3 regions of the Nonomuraea sp. NPDC049684 genome follow, and region 3 is predicted to be linked to each of the others. Evidence: riboswitches for the same ligand, from Rfam matches in the RefSeq annotation. Region 3 holds a riboswitch; each other region holds the start of a gene.
What was found. Region 3 has a riboswitch for cyclic di-AMP ahead of ACIBST_RS16750 (C40 family peptidase). Riboswitches for the same ligand answer to the same signal wherever they lie in the genome.
Positions count from the first base shown of each region.

Region 1: another riboswitch for cyclic di-AMP. It lies ahead of ACIBST_RS15775 (hypothetical protein); the one in region 3 lies ahead of ACIBST_RS16750 (C40 family peptidase).
Region 2: another riboswitch for cyclic di-AMP. It lies ahead of ACIBST_RS43815 (coiled-coil domain-containing protein); the one in region 3 lies ahead of ACIBST_RS16750 (C40 family peptidase).

Region 1 covers NZ_JBITLO010000004.1:379,527-384,909, reverse strand. The annotation lists gene ACIBST_RS15795 (rod shape-determining protein) at 1-17, opposite strand, end outside; gene ACIBST_RS15790 (PadR family transcriptional regulator) at 102-599, opposite strand; gene ACIBST_RS15785 (MDR family MFS transporter) at 656-2,110, shown strand; gene ACIBST_RS15780 (DUF5302 domain-containing protein) at 2,158-2,358, shown strand; cyclic di-AMP (ydaO/yuaA leader) riboswitch at 2,524-2,658, shown strand; gene ACIBST_RS15775 (hypothetical protein) at 2,834-3,550, shown strand; gene ACIBST_RS15770 (alpha/beta fold hydrolase) at 3,605-4,480, shown strand; gene ACIBST_RS15765 (hypothetical protein) at 4,545-4,916, opposite strand; gene ACIBST_RS15760 (roadblock/LC7 domain-containing protein) at 4,943-5,314, opposite strand; gene ACIBST_RS15755 (DUF4388 domain-containing protein) at 5,347-5,383, opposite strand, start outside.
Region 2 covers NZ_JBITLO010000021.1:159,490-164,872, reverse strand. The annotation lists gene ACIBST_RS43840 (TrpB-like pyridoxal phosphate-dependent enzyme) at 1-529, shown strand, start outside; gene ACIBST_RS43835 (hypothetical protein) at 478-804, shown strand; gene ACIBST_RS43830 (50S ribosomal protein bL37) at 844-921, opposite strand; gene ACIBST_RS43825 (DeoR/GlpR family DNA-binding transcription regulator) at 1,059-1,838, shown strand; gene galT (galactose-1-phosphate uridylyltransferase) at 1,835-2,905, shown strand; cyclic di-AMP (ydaO/yuaA leader) riboswitch at 2,974-3,112, shown strand; gene ACIBST_RS43815 (coiled-coil domain-containing protein) at 3,118-4,095, shown strand; gene sigJ (RNA polymerase sigma factor SigJ) at 4,104-5,012, opposite strand; gene ACIBST_RS43805 (amidohydrolase family protein) at 5,163-5,383, shown strand, end outside.
Region 3 covers NZ_JBITLO010000004.1:575,013-580,395, reverse strand. The annotation lists gene ACIBST_RS16760 (DUF2306 domain-containing protein) at 1-28, opposite strand, end outside; gene ACIBST_RS16755 (NAD(P)-dependent alcohol dehydrogenase) at 214-1,206, shown strand; gene ACIBST_RS16750 (C40 family peptidase) at 1,190-1,780, opposite strand; cyclic di-AMP (ydaO/yuaA leader) riboswitch at 1,811-1,971, opposite strand; gene ACIBST_RS16745 (3-isopropylmalate dehydrogenase) at 2,071-3,117, shown strand; gene ACIBST_RS16740 (branched-chain amino acid aminotransferase) at 3,364-4,461, shown strand; gene ACIBST_RS16735 (Uma2 family endonuclease) at 4,483-5,034, opposite strand; partial or broken gene ACIBST_RS16730 (O-methyltransferase) at 5,107-5,383, opposite strand, start outside.

The DNA.
Region 1 (5,383 bases), 200 kb from region 3:
CGACCCAGGAGGCTCATCGCCGTACTGGGAGGTTGAGCATCATGCCTGGGTGTATATCCGGCGCTTCTCCAACGCAACACCAGGAACCGCAGAGTTCCGTTTTACCCTTCGCGCCGCAGTGCGGCCAGGGTCTCGTCGGCCCACTCGATGCCGGAGCGCGCCTGGTGCAGGCCGAGGGAGAGCGCGTACCTGCCGAACAGCCCACCGGGTTGGCAGTCGAGCACCGCGAGACGGGCCTGGAAGTGGCCCTTGATGCGCTCGACGACGGCGACGGCCTGCTCGGTGTCGAGCAGGGCCAGCAGGAACGCCTGGAGGGCGGTCTCGCTGCGCACGGTCGCCGACGGGTCGTGGCCGACCAGCCACTCGGTGACCAGCGCGCGGCCCTCGGCGGTGACGGCGTAGATCTTGCGGCCCCTGGCGCCCTCGTGCTCGACGGTCACCAGGCCGTCGGCGGCCATCTTGACCAGCTCCGGATAGATCTGCGTGTGCCCCGCCTGCCAGACGTGGTTGAGCGAGTGCTCGAACTTCTTGGCCAGGTCGTAGCCGCTGGCCGGGCCTTTGGTGGCGAGCAGGCCGAGGAGCGCGATCCGCAGGGACATGTCCGCCAGCATAGCGAAGGCTTGACATGTCAGCGCTTACATATCAATCTTCACCTGTGACTAATGACATGAAGGCCAAGGGGAACGGCCTGGTGCTGCTGGCGGTGCTCGGCGGCATGTTCCTGGCGATGCTCGACCAGACGATCGTCGGCACCGCGCTGCCCCGCATCACCGGCGAACTGGGCGGCACCCGGCTCTACACCTGGGTGGTCACGGCGTATCTGCTCACCTCCACTGTGACCGTGCCGCTGTACGGCCGGCTCTCCGACCAGCACGGCAGGAAGCCGCTGCTGCTCGTCGGGATGTCGGTGTTCGTCGTCGGATCGGCGTTGTGCGGGCTCGCCCAGGACATGACCCAGCTCATCGCCTTCCGCGCCGTGCAGGGGCTGGGCGCGGGCGCGCTGCTGCCGCTGTCGCTGGCCCTGGTGATGGAGATGTTCCCGCCCGGACGCAACGGCGCCCGCGTGCAGGGCGCACTCGGCGGCGTGATGGCTTTGACGTACCTGGCCGGGCCCTTCCTGGGCGGGTTGTTCACCGACCACGCGAGCTGGCGGTGGGCGTTCTACGTGAACGTGCCGCTCGGGATCGTGCTGATCGCGATCGTGGTGCTGCGGCTGCCGTTCCGTCCGGGCACCGGCGGCGAAGGCCGGCCGGACTACGCGGGCATCGCCGTGTTCAGCGTGGCCATCAGCGCCCTGCTGCTCGGCCTGACCGAGAAGGGCCTGGACGGCAACGCCTGGACGTCCCCGCCCGTGGCCGGGCCGATCCTGCTGGCGCTGGTCCTGCTGGCCGCGTTCGTGCTGGTCGAACTGCGGGCGGCGAACCCGGTCATGCCGATGCACCTGTTCCGGGACCGCACGTACACGCTGGTCAACGCGACCTCCTTCGTCACCGCCTTCTGCATGTACGCCGGCGTGGTGTTCCTGCCGCGCTACTTCCAGCAGGCGCTGGGCGTCAGCGCCACCGAGTCCGGGCTGAGGATCTACCCGATGACGCTGGCCATGGTGGCGGGCAGCGCGCTCATGGGCACGCTGATGTCCAGGACGCGCACGTACAAGCCGTGGCTGGTCGGGGCGCCGTTCCTGCTGGCGGCCGGCAGCCTGCTGTGCCTGAACCTCACCGTGCGCACCGACGGCCTGCTGCTGGCCGGGTGGATGGCGCTGCTCGGGCTCGGCATGGGGCCGATGCTGTCGGGGCTGACCGTGGCCGTGCAGCAGGCCGTCGCGCCGCGGTACATCGGCACGGCCTCGGCCAACCTCACCTTCTTCCGGCAGATCGGCGGCTCGGTGGCGCTGGCGCTGGCCGGCACCGCGTACACGTCGGTCATCACCACGGACGCGCCGGTCCACGGGCTCGCGGCCGCGCACGCCTCGGCGGCGGCCGTGGTCATCCCGTCGCTGGGCGTGGCGGGCGCGGTGATCGCCCTGGTCGCGCTGGTCATGATGCCCGGCAGGCGGCTGGAGCAGGCGCCCGCGGCGGAAAGCAGAGTGGAGGCCGGTTTCGCGTCGTAAGCGACGTCGTGCGAAGCTGTGGATGTCCCCAGAACCAGGAGGTCCTCATGGCGGAAACACCGGAGCCGGAAGTCAGCGAGACTCCCGAGGACGAGATGAAGCGCAAGTTCCGCGAGGCGTTGGAACGCAAGCGCGGGCAGCAGGCCGACTCGGCCGCGGGTGGCAGGGGCGTCGACCCGTCGAAGATCCACGGGGCGCACGGTCCGGCAGCGAGTAAAAGATCCTTCAGGCGCAAGAGCGGCGGCTGAAAGGCCCGTTTTAGCAGGGGGTACGGCATGCCGTGCCCCCTTTCTCTTTACCGCGATAGGTAGATCTTTACCCGGTTCATGACGATTCGTTTGTATTTGTCCGAATCTCTGGGTACGGTCTTAACCAATTACCAGCTGGTGGCGTAGTCCCTACCAGGAGAGGGGCGACAGCTGGCGCCGAATCCCGACTCGTCGGGAACCGGGGACCCATCTCATTGGGGTGAATCCGGCCACGTGCCGGTAGGGCATCTCCACGCCCGAACCCGTCAGCTAACCCGGTAGGCGAGATGGAGAGGACTTCACGCATGTACCACCTCGTCGTACCCCCGGACAGTGTAGTGACGACCGCCTGCTGAGCGGTCTCTTCCCTGACTTCCCCCACGCGCCGCGTAACCACCTCTTCGGCGCTCTGCCCGGTTACGCACCGTAGTCACGCGCGTTCCCCCTGTCCCCTCGCGAAGGACTTCACTGCTTCATGTCTCGATTTGGCCTGCGCTCTCTCGCCCTGTTGTCCGTGTCCGCCATGGGCGCGCTGACGATCTCCGCCACCGGCGCCCACGCCGACACCGGCGACGACCAGAAGATCCTGCTCAAGGGTTCCACGAAGGCCTCCTACTTCTGGGACGACTCCTCCGGCCGGGCCGGCGACACCGGCCTCCCCGCCAGCGGCAAGCCCATGCAGAAGGGCCTGGCCGCCAGCCCGAGCTGGCCCCTCATGACCGAGGGCTACGTGACCTACAACGGCAAGAAGATGCCGTTCTTCGTGGGCGACCGCGGCCCCGGCGAGCCCTCCAGCCGTGGCGTCATGCTCGACCTCGACGCCAAGACCTTCGCCGAGCTGACCGGCGGCACCTTCAACCCCGACACGCTCGGCGTGGACGGCAACGGCGGCCGGGGCCACATCAAGATCGACTACGTCATCACCAAGTGGGGCGACGGCAAGGGCAAGAAGAACTACCCCGTGGCCTTCTCCAGCGGCGCGTGGAGCAGGTTCGACGCCAACCCCGCCGAGCCCCCCAAGGTGCTGGCCGACGAGCCCGCCGACAACGCCGAGGACGCGGCCGGTTCGGCCGGCGGCCAGGTCGGGAAGACCGTCGCGATGGGCGGCACCGTGATGGCCGGCGTGCTGGTGCTGGCCGGCGGCGGCGTGGTGCTCGGCGGCGAGCGCCTGCGCAAGCTCCTCAACGACTGATCTGCGGACAGACCGCTCTTTACGCCTCGCGACCAGAATGACATTCTGGTCGCTGTGATCCAGCGCGCAGCCGCCAACGGCATCGAGATCGCCTACGAGAGCTTCGGCTCACCCGCGGGCAGGCCCCTCCTGCTCATCATGGGACTCGGCGCCCAGCTCATCCACTGGGACGACGAGTTCTGCGAACTCCTGGCCGAGCAGGGGCACCACGTCGTCAGGTTCGACAACCGCGACGCGGGCCTGTCCACCCATCTCCACGACGAGGGCGTGCCCGCATGGGGCGCGCCCTCGCCGTACGTGCTGGACGACCTGGCCGACGACAGCGCCGGGCTCATGGACGTCCTGGGCCTGCCCGCCGCGCACGTCGTCGGCGCCTCGATGGGCGGGATGATCGCCCAGGCGCTGGCCATCCGGCACCCCGCCCGGGTGCTGAGCCTGACCTCGATCATGTCCACGCCCAGCCCGCAGGCGGCCCCGCCGACCGAGGCGGCCGCCGCGGTGCTCTTCGCCAAGCCCGCGACCGACCGCGAGGGGGTCGTCGCCGGCGCGCTGACGACCTGGGCCGTGCTCGGGTCCCCCGGCTGGGAGCTGGACCGCGAACGCGTCACCAGGCTGGCCGGGCTCGCCTTCGACCGCTGCCACGACCCGGCCGGCACGGCCCGCCAGCTCGCCGCCATCATGGCCTCGGGCGACCGCACGTCCGCGCTGGGCGGGCTGACGGTGCCCGCGCTGGTCATCCACGGCGAGGACGACCAGCTCGTGCCGCTCGCCGGCGGGCGGGCCACGGCCGCCGCCATCCCGGGCGCCCGCCTGGTCACCTACCCGGGCATGGGCCACGACCTGCCCCGCGCCCTCTGGCCCGCGATCGTCGCCGAGATCACCGCCCACACCGGCTCGGCGGCGCCTGCGCGGCCGCAGCCCGCCACCTGACCCCGCCGCGTGACCCGCCGCCGGACCCCGCCGTCCCGACCCGCCGTGAACCGTGGGACGGCGCTCAGAGCTCCAGTTTCTCCTCGATGACCTTGAGCATGTGCCGGGCCAGGGCCAGGTTGGCCCGGTTGCGGTCGAGGGCCAGGTACAGGAACAGGCCCTTGCCGCTGCGGCCGGTCAGCGGCCGGATGATGTGGTACTGGGCGGTCAGCGTGATCAGGATGTCCTCGATGCCGTCCTTGAGGCCCAGCGAGTCCATCGTGCGCAGTTTGGCCTTGATGACCTCGGTGTTGCCCGCCGCCGCGACCTGCAGGTCCAGCTCCTTCGAGCCGCCGAGCGTGCCGAGCGCCATGCCGCTGCCGTGGTCGACGATCGCCGCGCCGATCGTGCCGTCGATGCTCATCATCTCTTTGAGGGAGACGTCCATGCCTGCCATGCTTTCCTCCGCTTCGGTGGGGATGGTCAGTGTTTGCGTGCCACGGCGGCCACGGCGGCCGCCGTCTTCCTGCCCTCCAGCCGGAGGAGCCCGACGTTGGCGCCGGGTCCCGCCAGAACCGTGAGGACGATCGTGGGGCCCGCGGCGTAGAAGGCCACGAACCCGGCGGTGCCGGACACGAGGGTCTCCTCGAACGTCCCGCGGCCCGCCATGGTCAGCATCCGGCCGCTCATCGCGAGCAGCGCCGCCGACAGCGCCGCCACCTGCTCGCCGGTGTCTCCTTGCAGGTCGCAGGCGATCCGCAGGCCGTCGACGGTGCACGCGACGCTGCCGGTGACGTCCGGCGTGCGGCCGCGCAGGAGCTCCATCTCTGCCAGGACCTCTTGCCGTAGCTCCACGGGTGGCCTCCTCCCGCGTCGTGAGGGGAACCTCACGGCATCTCCTCCAGCGCCTTCTTCAGCCGCAGC
Region 2 (5,383 bases), on a different contig from region 3:
CCACCCCAGCCCCTCGCCCCTCACCGGCGCGGGCAGCAAGGCGCTGGCCGACGACCCCGCCTCCCCCGGCAGCCTGGGGCTGGCGATCAGCGAGGCGGTCGAGGTGGCCGCCGCGGACCCGCAGGCCCGGTACGCGCTCGGCTCGGTGCTCAACCACGTCCTCCTGCACCAGACGGTGATCGGCGAGGAGGCCCTGGCGCAGCTGCCCGAGCTGCCGGACCTGGTCATCGGCTGCACCGGCGGCGGCTCCAACTTCGCCGGCCTGGCCTTCCCCTTCCTGCGGGAGAAGCTGGCCGGACGGATCGGCACCCGGTTCAGGGCCGTCGAGCCGGCCGCCTGCCCGTCGTTCACCCGCGGCGTGTACGCCTACGACTTCGGCGACACCGCCGGGCTGACGCCGTTGGGCTCAAGATGCACACCCTCGGGCACTCCTTCGTCCCCGACCCGATCCACGCCGGCGGGCTGCGCTATCACGGCATGGCGCCGCTGCTGTCCCACATGTACGAGCTGGGGCTGTTCGAGGCGGTGACGCGTACCCAGAGCGAGTGTTTCGAGGCGGGTGTGCGCTTCGCGCGGACCGAGGGCATCGTCCCGGCCCCCGAGCCCACGCACGCGCTGGCCGAGACCATCGCCGAGGCGCTGCGCTGCAAGGAGAGCGGCGAGGAGAAGGTGATCCTCACCGCGCTGTGCGGGCACGGCCACTTCGACCTGGCCGCCTACGACCGCCACCTGGCCGGCGAGCTGGAGGACTACGCGCTGCCGCAGGAGCGCCTGGACCAGGCGCTCACCGAGCTGCCCGGCTGAGATGACACGGGTGGCCGCGCGAACCGCGGCCACCCGTGTTCAGTTCGCGTTCGGGCGCTTCCTGTGGTTCGCCTTCTTCTTCTTGCGCGCCCTGCCCTTGCGTGCACGTTTCGCCATGGGCTCACCTCCAGCGGTCGGGATCGTGACCTTCAAGGTCTCCCCTGCCCGCGGGTCGCACAAGCGATACGCCGTGACCTAACATTCCTCAACAAAGTCGTGTCATAATTTGGTGGAATCTGTTGGAAGGGGTGGGCGTGCTCGCACAGCAGCGTCAGCAGACGATCCTCGAACGCGTACGCAGCAGCGGCGGCGTCCGGGTGGCCGACCTCGTGCGCGAGCTCGGCGTCTCCGACATGACGATACGCCGCGACCTTGAGGTGCTGGCCGAGCGCGGGCTGCTGGAGAAGGTCCACGGGGGCGCGACGGCCCTCGGCCCCGGCTCGACCGAGGAGCCCGGCTTCACCGCCAAGTCCGCCCGCCAGCAGCAGGAGAAGGAGGCCATCGCGCGGCACGCGGCCACCCTCGTACGGCCGGGCACCGCCGTGGCGCTCTCCGCCGGCACCACCACGTGGGCGCTGGCCCACCACCTGGTCGCGGTGGCCGAGCTGACCGTGATCACCAATTCGATCCCCGTCGCCGAGGTCTTCCACCGCAACCCGCGCGCCGACCGCACGGTCGTGCTGACCGGCGGCGTGCGCACGCCCTCCGACGCGCTCGTCGGCCCCGTGGCCGTGGCGGCCATCCGCCGCCTGCACGTGGACACGCTCTTCCTCGGGGTGCACGGCATGAGCCTGCGCGCCGGGTTCACCACGCCCAACCTGCTGGAGTCGGAGACCGACAGGGAGCTGGTGGCCGCGGCGCACCGGCTGGTGGTCCCCGCCGACCACACCAAATGGAACACGGTCGGCATCAGCACGATCGCCGAGCTGACCGAGGCCGACGTGGTCATCAGCGACGCGGGGCTGCCCGAGGAAGCACGCACCGAGCTGGCCGAACGGGCCGGAGAACTGATCATCGCGGAGGGCACGCCTTGAAGCGCACCATCACCCACCTGGCAGACGGCCGAGAGCTGATCTACTTCGACCGGCGCGACGACGCCGACCGGAGCGCGATCGACCGGCGGCCGCTCGATCCGCGGCCGGTGGCCTCCGAGCTGCGCTACGACCCGCTGACCGAGGAGTGGATCGCGATCGCCGGCCACCGGCAGACGCGGACGTTCCTGCCGCCGGCCGACGAGTGCCCGTTGTGCCCGTCGTCCGCCACGCGGGCGTCGGAGATCCCGGCCCACGACTACGACGTGGTGGTGTTCGAGAACCGCTTCCCCTCTTTCTCCGGAAATTTTGGGACGTACGGGGATGTCGGCGGCCTGAGTGAGGTGCGGCCGGGTGTCGGGCGGTGTGAGGTGGTGTGCTTCACCTCCGACCACTCCTCTTCCTTCTCCAGGCTCTCCAACGCCCAGGTCAGGCTGGTCATGGAGGCGTGGGCCGACCGCACGGCCGAGCTGTCCGGCATCGAGGGCGTCGAGCAGGTGTTCTGCTTCGAGAACCGGGGCGAAGAGATCGGCATCACGCTCCCCCACCCGCACGGCCAGATCTACGCCTACCCCTACGTGACCCCGCGCACCAAGCTCCAGCTCGGGGCCGCCTCGCGGCACACCGGCGGCAACCTGTTCGCCGACGTGCTGGCCGCCGAGCAGGCCGCCGGGACGCGGGTGGTGGCCGCCAACGAGCTCTGGACGGCCTTCGTGCCGGCCGCCGCGCGCTGGCCGTTCGAGGTGCACGTGTATCCGCACCGGCAGGTGCCCGACCTGGCCGCGCTGTCGGAGGAGGAGCGGGCCGCGTTCGCGCCGCTGTACACCTCGGTGCTGCGGGCGCTCGACGCGCTGTTCGGGGTGGCGATGCCGTACATCTCGGCCTGGCACCAGGCGCCGGTGCGGTACGGCCGGGAGCTGGCCTACCTGCACCTTGAGCTGTTCAGCATCAGGCGGGCGCCCGGGAAGCTGAAGTACCTGGCGGGTTCGGAGTCGGCCATGGGGGCCTTCGTCAACGACGTGCTGCCGGAGGAGGCGGCACGCATGTTGCGATCACGAATTGATCACTAATTGGTTTCTCATTAAAGTCGCATGACTCGTGATCTACCACTAATATCCCGTTAGACATCGGCCATAACGGTCGTTGTACGCCTAATCCCGGGCGTGTTGCCCGGGAGCCGGGGACCCATCGCATCCGGGGTGAATCCGCGCAAGTGGTAGGGACTACTCCCGTGCCCGAACCCGTCAGCTAACCCGGCCGGCAGAGGGAGAGGAACTACCACGTGGCGGCTTCGTCCCCCGCGAGTCTCGCCGTCGGTCTCATCACCGCCACCGCCCTGCTCGTCCATCCGGCCGCCGCCTCAGCCTTCGTGCCAAGAACCGCGGCGGCCGCGCCCAAGCCGTCGGAGGCGGAGCTGCGGGCCCAGCTCAAGCAGCTCAACCGCAAGGTCGACAAGCTGATCGAGACGTACAACCTCAAGCGGGTCGAGCTGGCCAAGGCCCAGGAGGCCGCCACCGCGGCCCAGCAGCGGCTCGCCGCCGCCGAGCAGGCGGTGGCCACGGCCGAGCAGCGGGTCGCCGAGATCGCCCGGATGCGCTACCAGAGCCGCGACGCCTCCCTGCCAGGCTTCATGCTGACCCCGGACGGCAACGGCGCGGCCGTGCTCGAACAGCTCACCGCCGAGCAGCAGGCGGTCGTCGACAGCGTGGCCAAGGCCCGCGACGACCAGAAGAAGGCCGCCGCGGCCGCCGCCGCGCTCGCGACGGAGCTGAAGGCGGGCACGGCGGAGGTGGCCGAGCAGCGCGACGACGCCGAGGACGTCATCGACGACATCAAGAAGAAGCTCCAGGACCTCGTGCCGTTCGGGCCGGGCAAGAAGTCCGACGGGAGCTGGGCGCCCGAGCTGCCGTCCGGCTCGGACAACATCACGCCGCGCACCCGGCTGATGCGCGCGCAGGTGCAGAAGAACTTCTCGCTGCCGTACGACGTGGGCTGCTTCCGGTCCGGCTCCAGCGGCGAGCACCCGCTCGGCCGGGCCTGCGACTTCATGATGAGCACGGGCGGCACCATGCCGAGCGCCGACAACAACGCGCTCGGCGACCGGCTGGCCGCCTGGGCGCTGCAGAACAAGGCCAAGCTGGGCGTCAAGTACGTGATCTGGAAGCAGCGCATCAACCAGGGCTCGGGCTGGCGCGCGATGTCCGACCGCGGCAGCATCACCGAGAACCACTACGACCACGTGCACATCTCGATGAACTAGCCGCGGGCTCAGCGGACGCCGGTGAGTTTGTCGGGGTTGGTGACGGAGTAGACGGCGGCGATCCGGTCGCCCTCGGGCGTCAGATCGACGACGACCACGGCCAGCGGCCCGGCGCCGGAGAAGACGAGCGCGCACGGGTCGCCGGCCACCCGCCGGTAGCGCAGGTCCACCGCGCCCGGGGTCAGCGTCGCGGCGACGGACATGAACAGCGCGGCCACCCGGTCCCGGCCGTGGACCGGGTGCAGGCTGGTGGCCGGCCCCTTGCCGCCGCCGTCGGTCCACAGGGTCACCTCCGGCGCCAGCACCTCCAGCAGGGCCCGCAGGTCGCCGCCGAGTGCCGCCGCGGCGAACCGCTCGGTCACCTCGGCGTGGACGCCGGGCTCGGTCCGGTGACGCGGACGGCGGGCATGGACGTGGCGGCGCGCGCGGGCCGCGAGCTGCCGGACCGCCGCCGGCGAGCGCCCGAGGATGCCGGCCGTCTCCGGATGGCTGAAACCGAACACCTCGTGCAGCACGAAGACCGCTCGTTCCAGCGGTGACAGGGTCTCCAGCACGACCAGCACCGCCATCGACAGCGACTCCCCGCCCCCGGCCGCGTCCCCGGCGTTGTCGGGGGCCGTGACCAGCGGTTCCGGCAGCCAGGGGCCGACGTAGGTCTCCTGCCGGCGGCTCAGGTCCGCGCGCCGGGCGAGCGCCTGGTTCACCGCGATCCGCACCAGATAGGCCCGGACGTTCTCCACCGGCCCGGCCTCCGGCCTGCGGTGCCGGGCGGACCAGGCCAGCCACACCTCCTGCAGCACGTCCTCGGTGTCGGCGACGCTGCCGAGCATGTTGTAGACCACGGAGAACAGCAGCTCCCGGTAGCCCAGGAACTGCTCGGTGGCGGCGTCGGCGGGGTGCCGCGGGGTCGGTGTCATGGCGTGCCTCCTCGTCTGTCGCAACCGAAGAGTCCCGACGCGCAGCGATTGTGACATGCGGCCATCAAGCGTGATCTATGCCACTCGTGTCACAGTTCCCGGCCGGTCGCCCCTCTGTGGTGGCGTCACGACTCACAAAGGAGAGCTTCGATGCGTACATTGATCCGCGACGTCAGGGTGTTCGACGGCGAGCACACCATCGCGACGGCCGACGTGGTGATCGAGGACGGTCTGATCGCCGCTGTCGGCGCCGCCGGGGGCCGCCCGGCCGACGCCGAGGTGGACGGCACGGGCAGGACGCTGCTGCCCGGCCTGATCGACGCGCACACCCACGTGTTCGACGGCAGCCTGGCCCAGGCCCTGCGGTACGG
Region 3 (5,383 bases):
GCAGCCCGGCGGGTGCGATCCATCTCATGCCTGAGAGCGTGCCGCCCGCGCCCGCACCCGGTCATCGCGCGGACGGCCGGTCCTGATTCGCACCATCGGCGGGAGGGCGGTCGTACTTTCGGCCATCGAGCCGTCGCCTTTCGACCGTTGAGCGTCCGCGCAGGTCGCGCCCACACTGGCGGCACATCGGCGGCAGCACAAGGGAGAAAAGCGATGAAGGCGTACGTCCTGCGCTCGTTCGGCTCGCCCGACCAGCTCGTCCTGACCGACGTCGAGCGGCCCGTGCCGCGCGACGACGAGGTGCTGGTCCGGGTGCGGGCCACGTCCGTGCAGCCCTACGACTGGCACTACATGCGGGGAGAGCCGTACCTGGCCCGGGTCATGGGCGGCGGGGTCGGGCTGCGCCGGCCTCGCATCGCCGTCCTCGGGGCCGACGTGGCGGGGGAGGTGGAGGCGGCTGGGAAGGACGTCACGCTGTTCCGTCCCGGCGACGAGGTGTACGCGATGTCGCTCGGGGGCGGTTTCGGCGAGTACGTCTGCCTGCGGCAGGGCGAGGTGGCGGCCAAACCGGCGGGCCTGTCGTTCGAGCAGGCGGCGGCGGTGCCGATGGCGGCCAACACCGCGCTGATCGCGCTGCGCGACGAGGGACGCCTCCAGCCGGGCCAGAAAGTGCTGGTCAACGGCGCGTCCGGCGGCGTGGGCACGTTCGCCGTGCAGCTCGCCAAGGCGCTGGGGGCGCACGTCACGGGCGTGTGCAGCGGGCGGAACGCGGACCTGGTGCGCTCGCTCGGCGCGGACGACGTCATCGACCACACCAAGGAGGACTTCGCGGCGTCGGGGCGGCGCTTCGACCTGCTGCTCGACGTGGCGGGCGGACGCCGGCCGGCCGACTGCCGCCGCGTGCTGACCAGGAAGGGCACGTACGTGCTGGTCGGCGGGCCGGCCGGCCGCTGGGTGCAGCCGGCCGGCCACATGTTCGCCGCGCTCGCGTCGGGGCCCTTCGTCCCGCAGCGGATCGTCAGGGCGGACGTCGTCCGCTGCGGGAGCAACAGGGCGAACCTGCTGACGCTGACCGGGCTGATCGAGCGGGGCGCGGTCACCCCGGTCATCGACAGGACCTTCCCCTTCGGCGAGCTCCCGGCGGCCGTCCGCTACCAGGAGGAGGGGCACGCCCCGGGGAAGGTCGTCGTCACAGGGTCGCGGTGAGCATGGCGGGGGCGGGGGCCTTCTGGAGCTGCTTGTAGGCGGCCCAGCGCTTGACGCCCTTGGGGTCGGGGCGTACCGCGCCGACGAAGGCCTGCCTGCGCCATTGCGACAGGCGTTCCTCCTTCACCACGTCGCCGGTGTGGGGGGAGTGGACCATGTAGCCGGGCTTGGAGATCATGCCGACGTGGCCGAGGCCGCTGAAGAACACCAGGTCGCCTGGCTTGAGGTCCTTCCAGGAGATCTTCCTGGAGAAGGCGCCGTACTGCTCCGCGGCGGTTCTGGGGAGCTCGATGCCGGCGTCCTCGTAGGCCCGGAGCATGAGGCCCGAGCAGTCGTAGCCCCGTTCGCTGGCGCCGCCCCACACATACGGGGTGCCGCGCTTGTCCATGGCGTATTCGAGGGCGACCTTCCAGGCCGGTTTCGGCACGTGCCGTTGCTGGACCTGTTTCACCTGGGGGCCGGTGAGGGTGACGGAGGGGGTGGGGGCGGCCGCAGCGGCGGGAGCCGCGGGGGCGGCGGGAGCGACGGGAGCCGCGGGGGCGGCAGGCGCGAGACCTGCGGCGCCCGCTGCCACCGCCACAAGGATGGCGATGCTAGACAGGGGACTGTCCTTCCACGTGGCCGGCCGGGTTAGCTGACGGGCTCGGGCCTGGAAGTAGCCCTACGGCGGTGCTCCTCGGGGGGAGGCGCGGCCGATTCGCCCCGGGGGGAAAGGTGGGTCCCCGGCTCCACGCAGCGGCTGCGTGGATTAGGCTCGTCGGACTCTAACGAAACGGTCAAAAGGTCGCAATCCCCCCAAAACGGATTGTCCGGTTGTTGAGATGATGTGTTCGTCAGCCGAGACGAGCCGGTAAGGTACCGCCCATGGAGTCGCGTAACATCCGCCTGGCCGTCATCCCCGGGGATGGCATCGGCGCCGAGGTCGTAGCCGAAGGGCTCAAGGTCCTGGAGGCCGTGGGCACGAAGATCGAGCCCACCCACTACGACCTGGGCGCAGCCCGCTACCACCGCACCGGCGAGACGCTGCCCGACGCGGTGCTCGAAGAGCTGCGCGGCTACGACGCGATCCTGCTCGGCGCCGTGGGCGACCCCAGCGTGCCGCCCGGCATCCTGGAGCGCGACCTGCTGCTCAAGCTCCGGTTCGAGTTCGACCACTACGTCAACCTGCGGCCGGTCAAGCTGTTCCCCGGCGTCGAGACCGCGCTGGCCGGCGCCACCGCCGAGCACATCGACATGGTCGTCGTCCGCGAGGGCACCGAGGGCCTCTACGCGGGCACCGGCGGCGTCATGCGCCGCGGCACGCCGCACGAGATCGCCACCCAGGAGTCGCTGAACACCGCCCACGGCGTCGAGCGCGTCGTGCGGTACGCCTTCCAGAAGGCTCAGTCGCGGCCCCGCAAGAAGCTCACGCTCGTCCACAAGACGAACGTGCTCACCTTCGCCGGCGACCTCTGGCAGCGCACGGTCAACCGCGTGGCCGCGGAGTTCCCCGACGTCACCACCGACTACAGCCACATCGACGCGGCCTCGATGTTCTTCGTCACCCAGCCCGAGCGCTTCGACGTGATCGTCACCGACAACCTGTTCGGCGACATCATCACCGACCTCGGCGCCGCGATCGCCGGCGGCATCGGCCTGGCGGCCAGCGGCAACATCAACCCCGAGCGCACCTCGCCGAGCATGTTCGAGCCGGTGCACGGCAGCGCGCCCGACATCGCCGGTCAGGGCAAGGCCGACCCGACCGCCACCATCCTGTCCGTGGGCATGCTCCTCGACCACCTCGGCCTGCACGCCGAGGCCGCCAAGGTCGAGCAGGCCGTGGCCGCCGACATCGCCGAGCGGGTGAGCGGCCGCGCCGGCCGCTCGACCAGCGAGATCGGCGACGACATCGCCGCGCGAGTAGCCGGCTAGGACCGCCTAGCCCCGCACGCGCCTGGCGGTCCGAACGCGGACTGCCAGGCGCTTTTTCGCGTTCGCGGAAGGCGCCTCCCGGCGATCACCAGGGGCGTTCTCTCGCGATCATCGGATCGAACCACCCCAACTGCCTCTTGCTATCCCAAATCGCGAGACACTAGGAAGTACGAATACTGCTCGCGGGCAGTAGCTACCAGAATCAGCTTTCGAAGTCGCAGATTCGTAGAGAGAAGGACCGCCGTCATGACCATCGCTCAGAAGCTCAGCTTCGACGTGCAGCATTCCGACCACGCTCGCACCGCGGCCGAGCGGGAGCAGGTACTGGCGAACCCCGGGTTCGGGCAGGTCTTCACCGACCACATGATCTCGATCGACTACACCGACGGCCAGGGCTGGCACGACGCCAGGCTCATGCCGTACGGGCCGCTCTCGCTCGACCCCGCGACCTCGGTCTTCCACTATGCGCAGGAGCTGTTCGAGGGCCTGAAGGCGTACCGGCAGATCTCCGGCTCGATCGCGACCTTCCGCCCGTACGCGAACGCCGCCCGCTTCAACCGCTCGGCCGAGCGCATGGCGATGCCCGAACTGCCGGAGGAGGCGTTCGTGGAGTCGCTGGAGCTGCTGGTCTCGGCCGACAAGGAGTGGGTGCCGACCACCGAGGGCCACAGCCTCTACCTGCGCCCGTTCATGTTCGCCACGCAGGCCGGGCTCGGCGTCAACTACCCGTCGAAGACCTACAAGTACATGGTGATCGCCTCGCCGGCGGCCTCGTACTTCAGCGGCGGCATCAAGCCCGTCTCGGTCTGGCTGTCCACCGAGTACACGCGCGCCGCGCCCGGCGGCACCGGCTTCGCCAAGTGCGGCGGCAACTACGCCGCCGCCTTCGTCGCCCAGCGCCAGGCCGTCGACAACGGCTGCGACCAGGTCGTCTGGCTCGACGCCCACAAGCACGAGTACGTCGAGGAGATGGGCGGGATGAACCTGTTCTTCGTCTTCGGCAACAAGCTCGTCACCCCGGCGCTCACCGGCACCCTGCTGCCCGGCATCACCCGGGAGTCGATCCTGGAGATGGCCGGCGACCTCGGCCTGGAGACCGAGGAGCGGCTGATCTCGGTGGACGAGTGGGAGTCCGCCTGCGCCTCCGGCGAGCTGACCGAGGTGTTCGCGTGCGGCACCGCCGCCGTGGTCACGCCGGTGGGCTCGGTCAGGGGCGACGACCGCTCCTGGACCATCGCCGACGGCACCCCCGGCCCGGTGACGATGCGGGTGCGCGAGGAGCTCGTCGGCATCCAGTACGGCGCCCGTCCCGACACCCGCAACTGGATCCACAAGATCGGCTAGAGCCGCGCGGACGGCCGGCGTTCAGGCGCCGGCCTCCGTCAGGGCCGCGGTGTCGACGTGCAGGTTCCACGGGTCGGGCAGGAACACCGGCTCGCCCAGGGAGACGACGCTCTCGCTGCGGTAGCGCCGCCCGCCCGGCCCGCCGAACAGCGTCACCAGCCGCTGGAACGGGTCGATCACCAGGTAGAGCGGCACCCCGCCGCGCGCGTAACCGCCCGTCTTGACGAAGTGCACGTCGTAGGTCGTGGCCACCGAGACGACGTCCACGAGCAGGATCGTCGAGGCGCCGTGGACGGCGTGCTCCTCGTGCAGCCGCGGCCGGCGCGGGACCACGGCCAGGTCGGGCACGTAGAGATCGTGGCCGGGGCCCAGGTAGACGGTGATGTTCGGCCAGATCTCCCAGCCCCGGACCGCCGCCGCGGCGGCGAGCTGGAACAACGTCCGGGACAGGATCGTGTTGTGCTGCCAGGTGCCCGGCTCGTTCACCACGATCCGGCCCTGGACCGTCTCGATGCGGAACTCGGGGAACAGTTCGCGCACGGTGCGGTAGCGCTCTTCCAGGGGCCTGACCATGCCGCCGTCCTCATGCTTTCCCGGGGGGTTTCCAAAGGATCACTCAGAGTAACGGCGGCGGCGTCCCGCGATCTAGTGGTTCTTCCTGATCATCGTGATCCCGTCGGCGACCGGCAGCATGACCACGCTCACCCGCGGGTCCTCGATCACCAGGTCGTTGAACTCGCGGATCTGCACCGTCGTCGGCTCGGAGTGCGCCGGGTCGGCCACGTGCCCGCTGCGCAGCGTGTTGTCGGCCAGCAGCAGGCCGCCCGGCCGCAGCCGCTCGACCAGCAACTCGTAGTAACCGGGGTAGTTGCCCTTGTCGGCGTCGAGGAAGGCCAGGTCGATGCGCTCGTCGAAGGCGGCC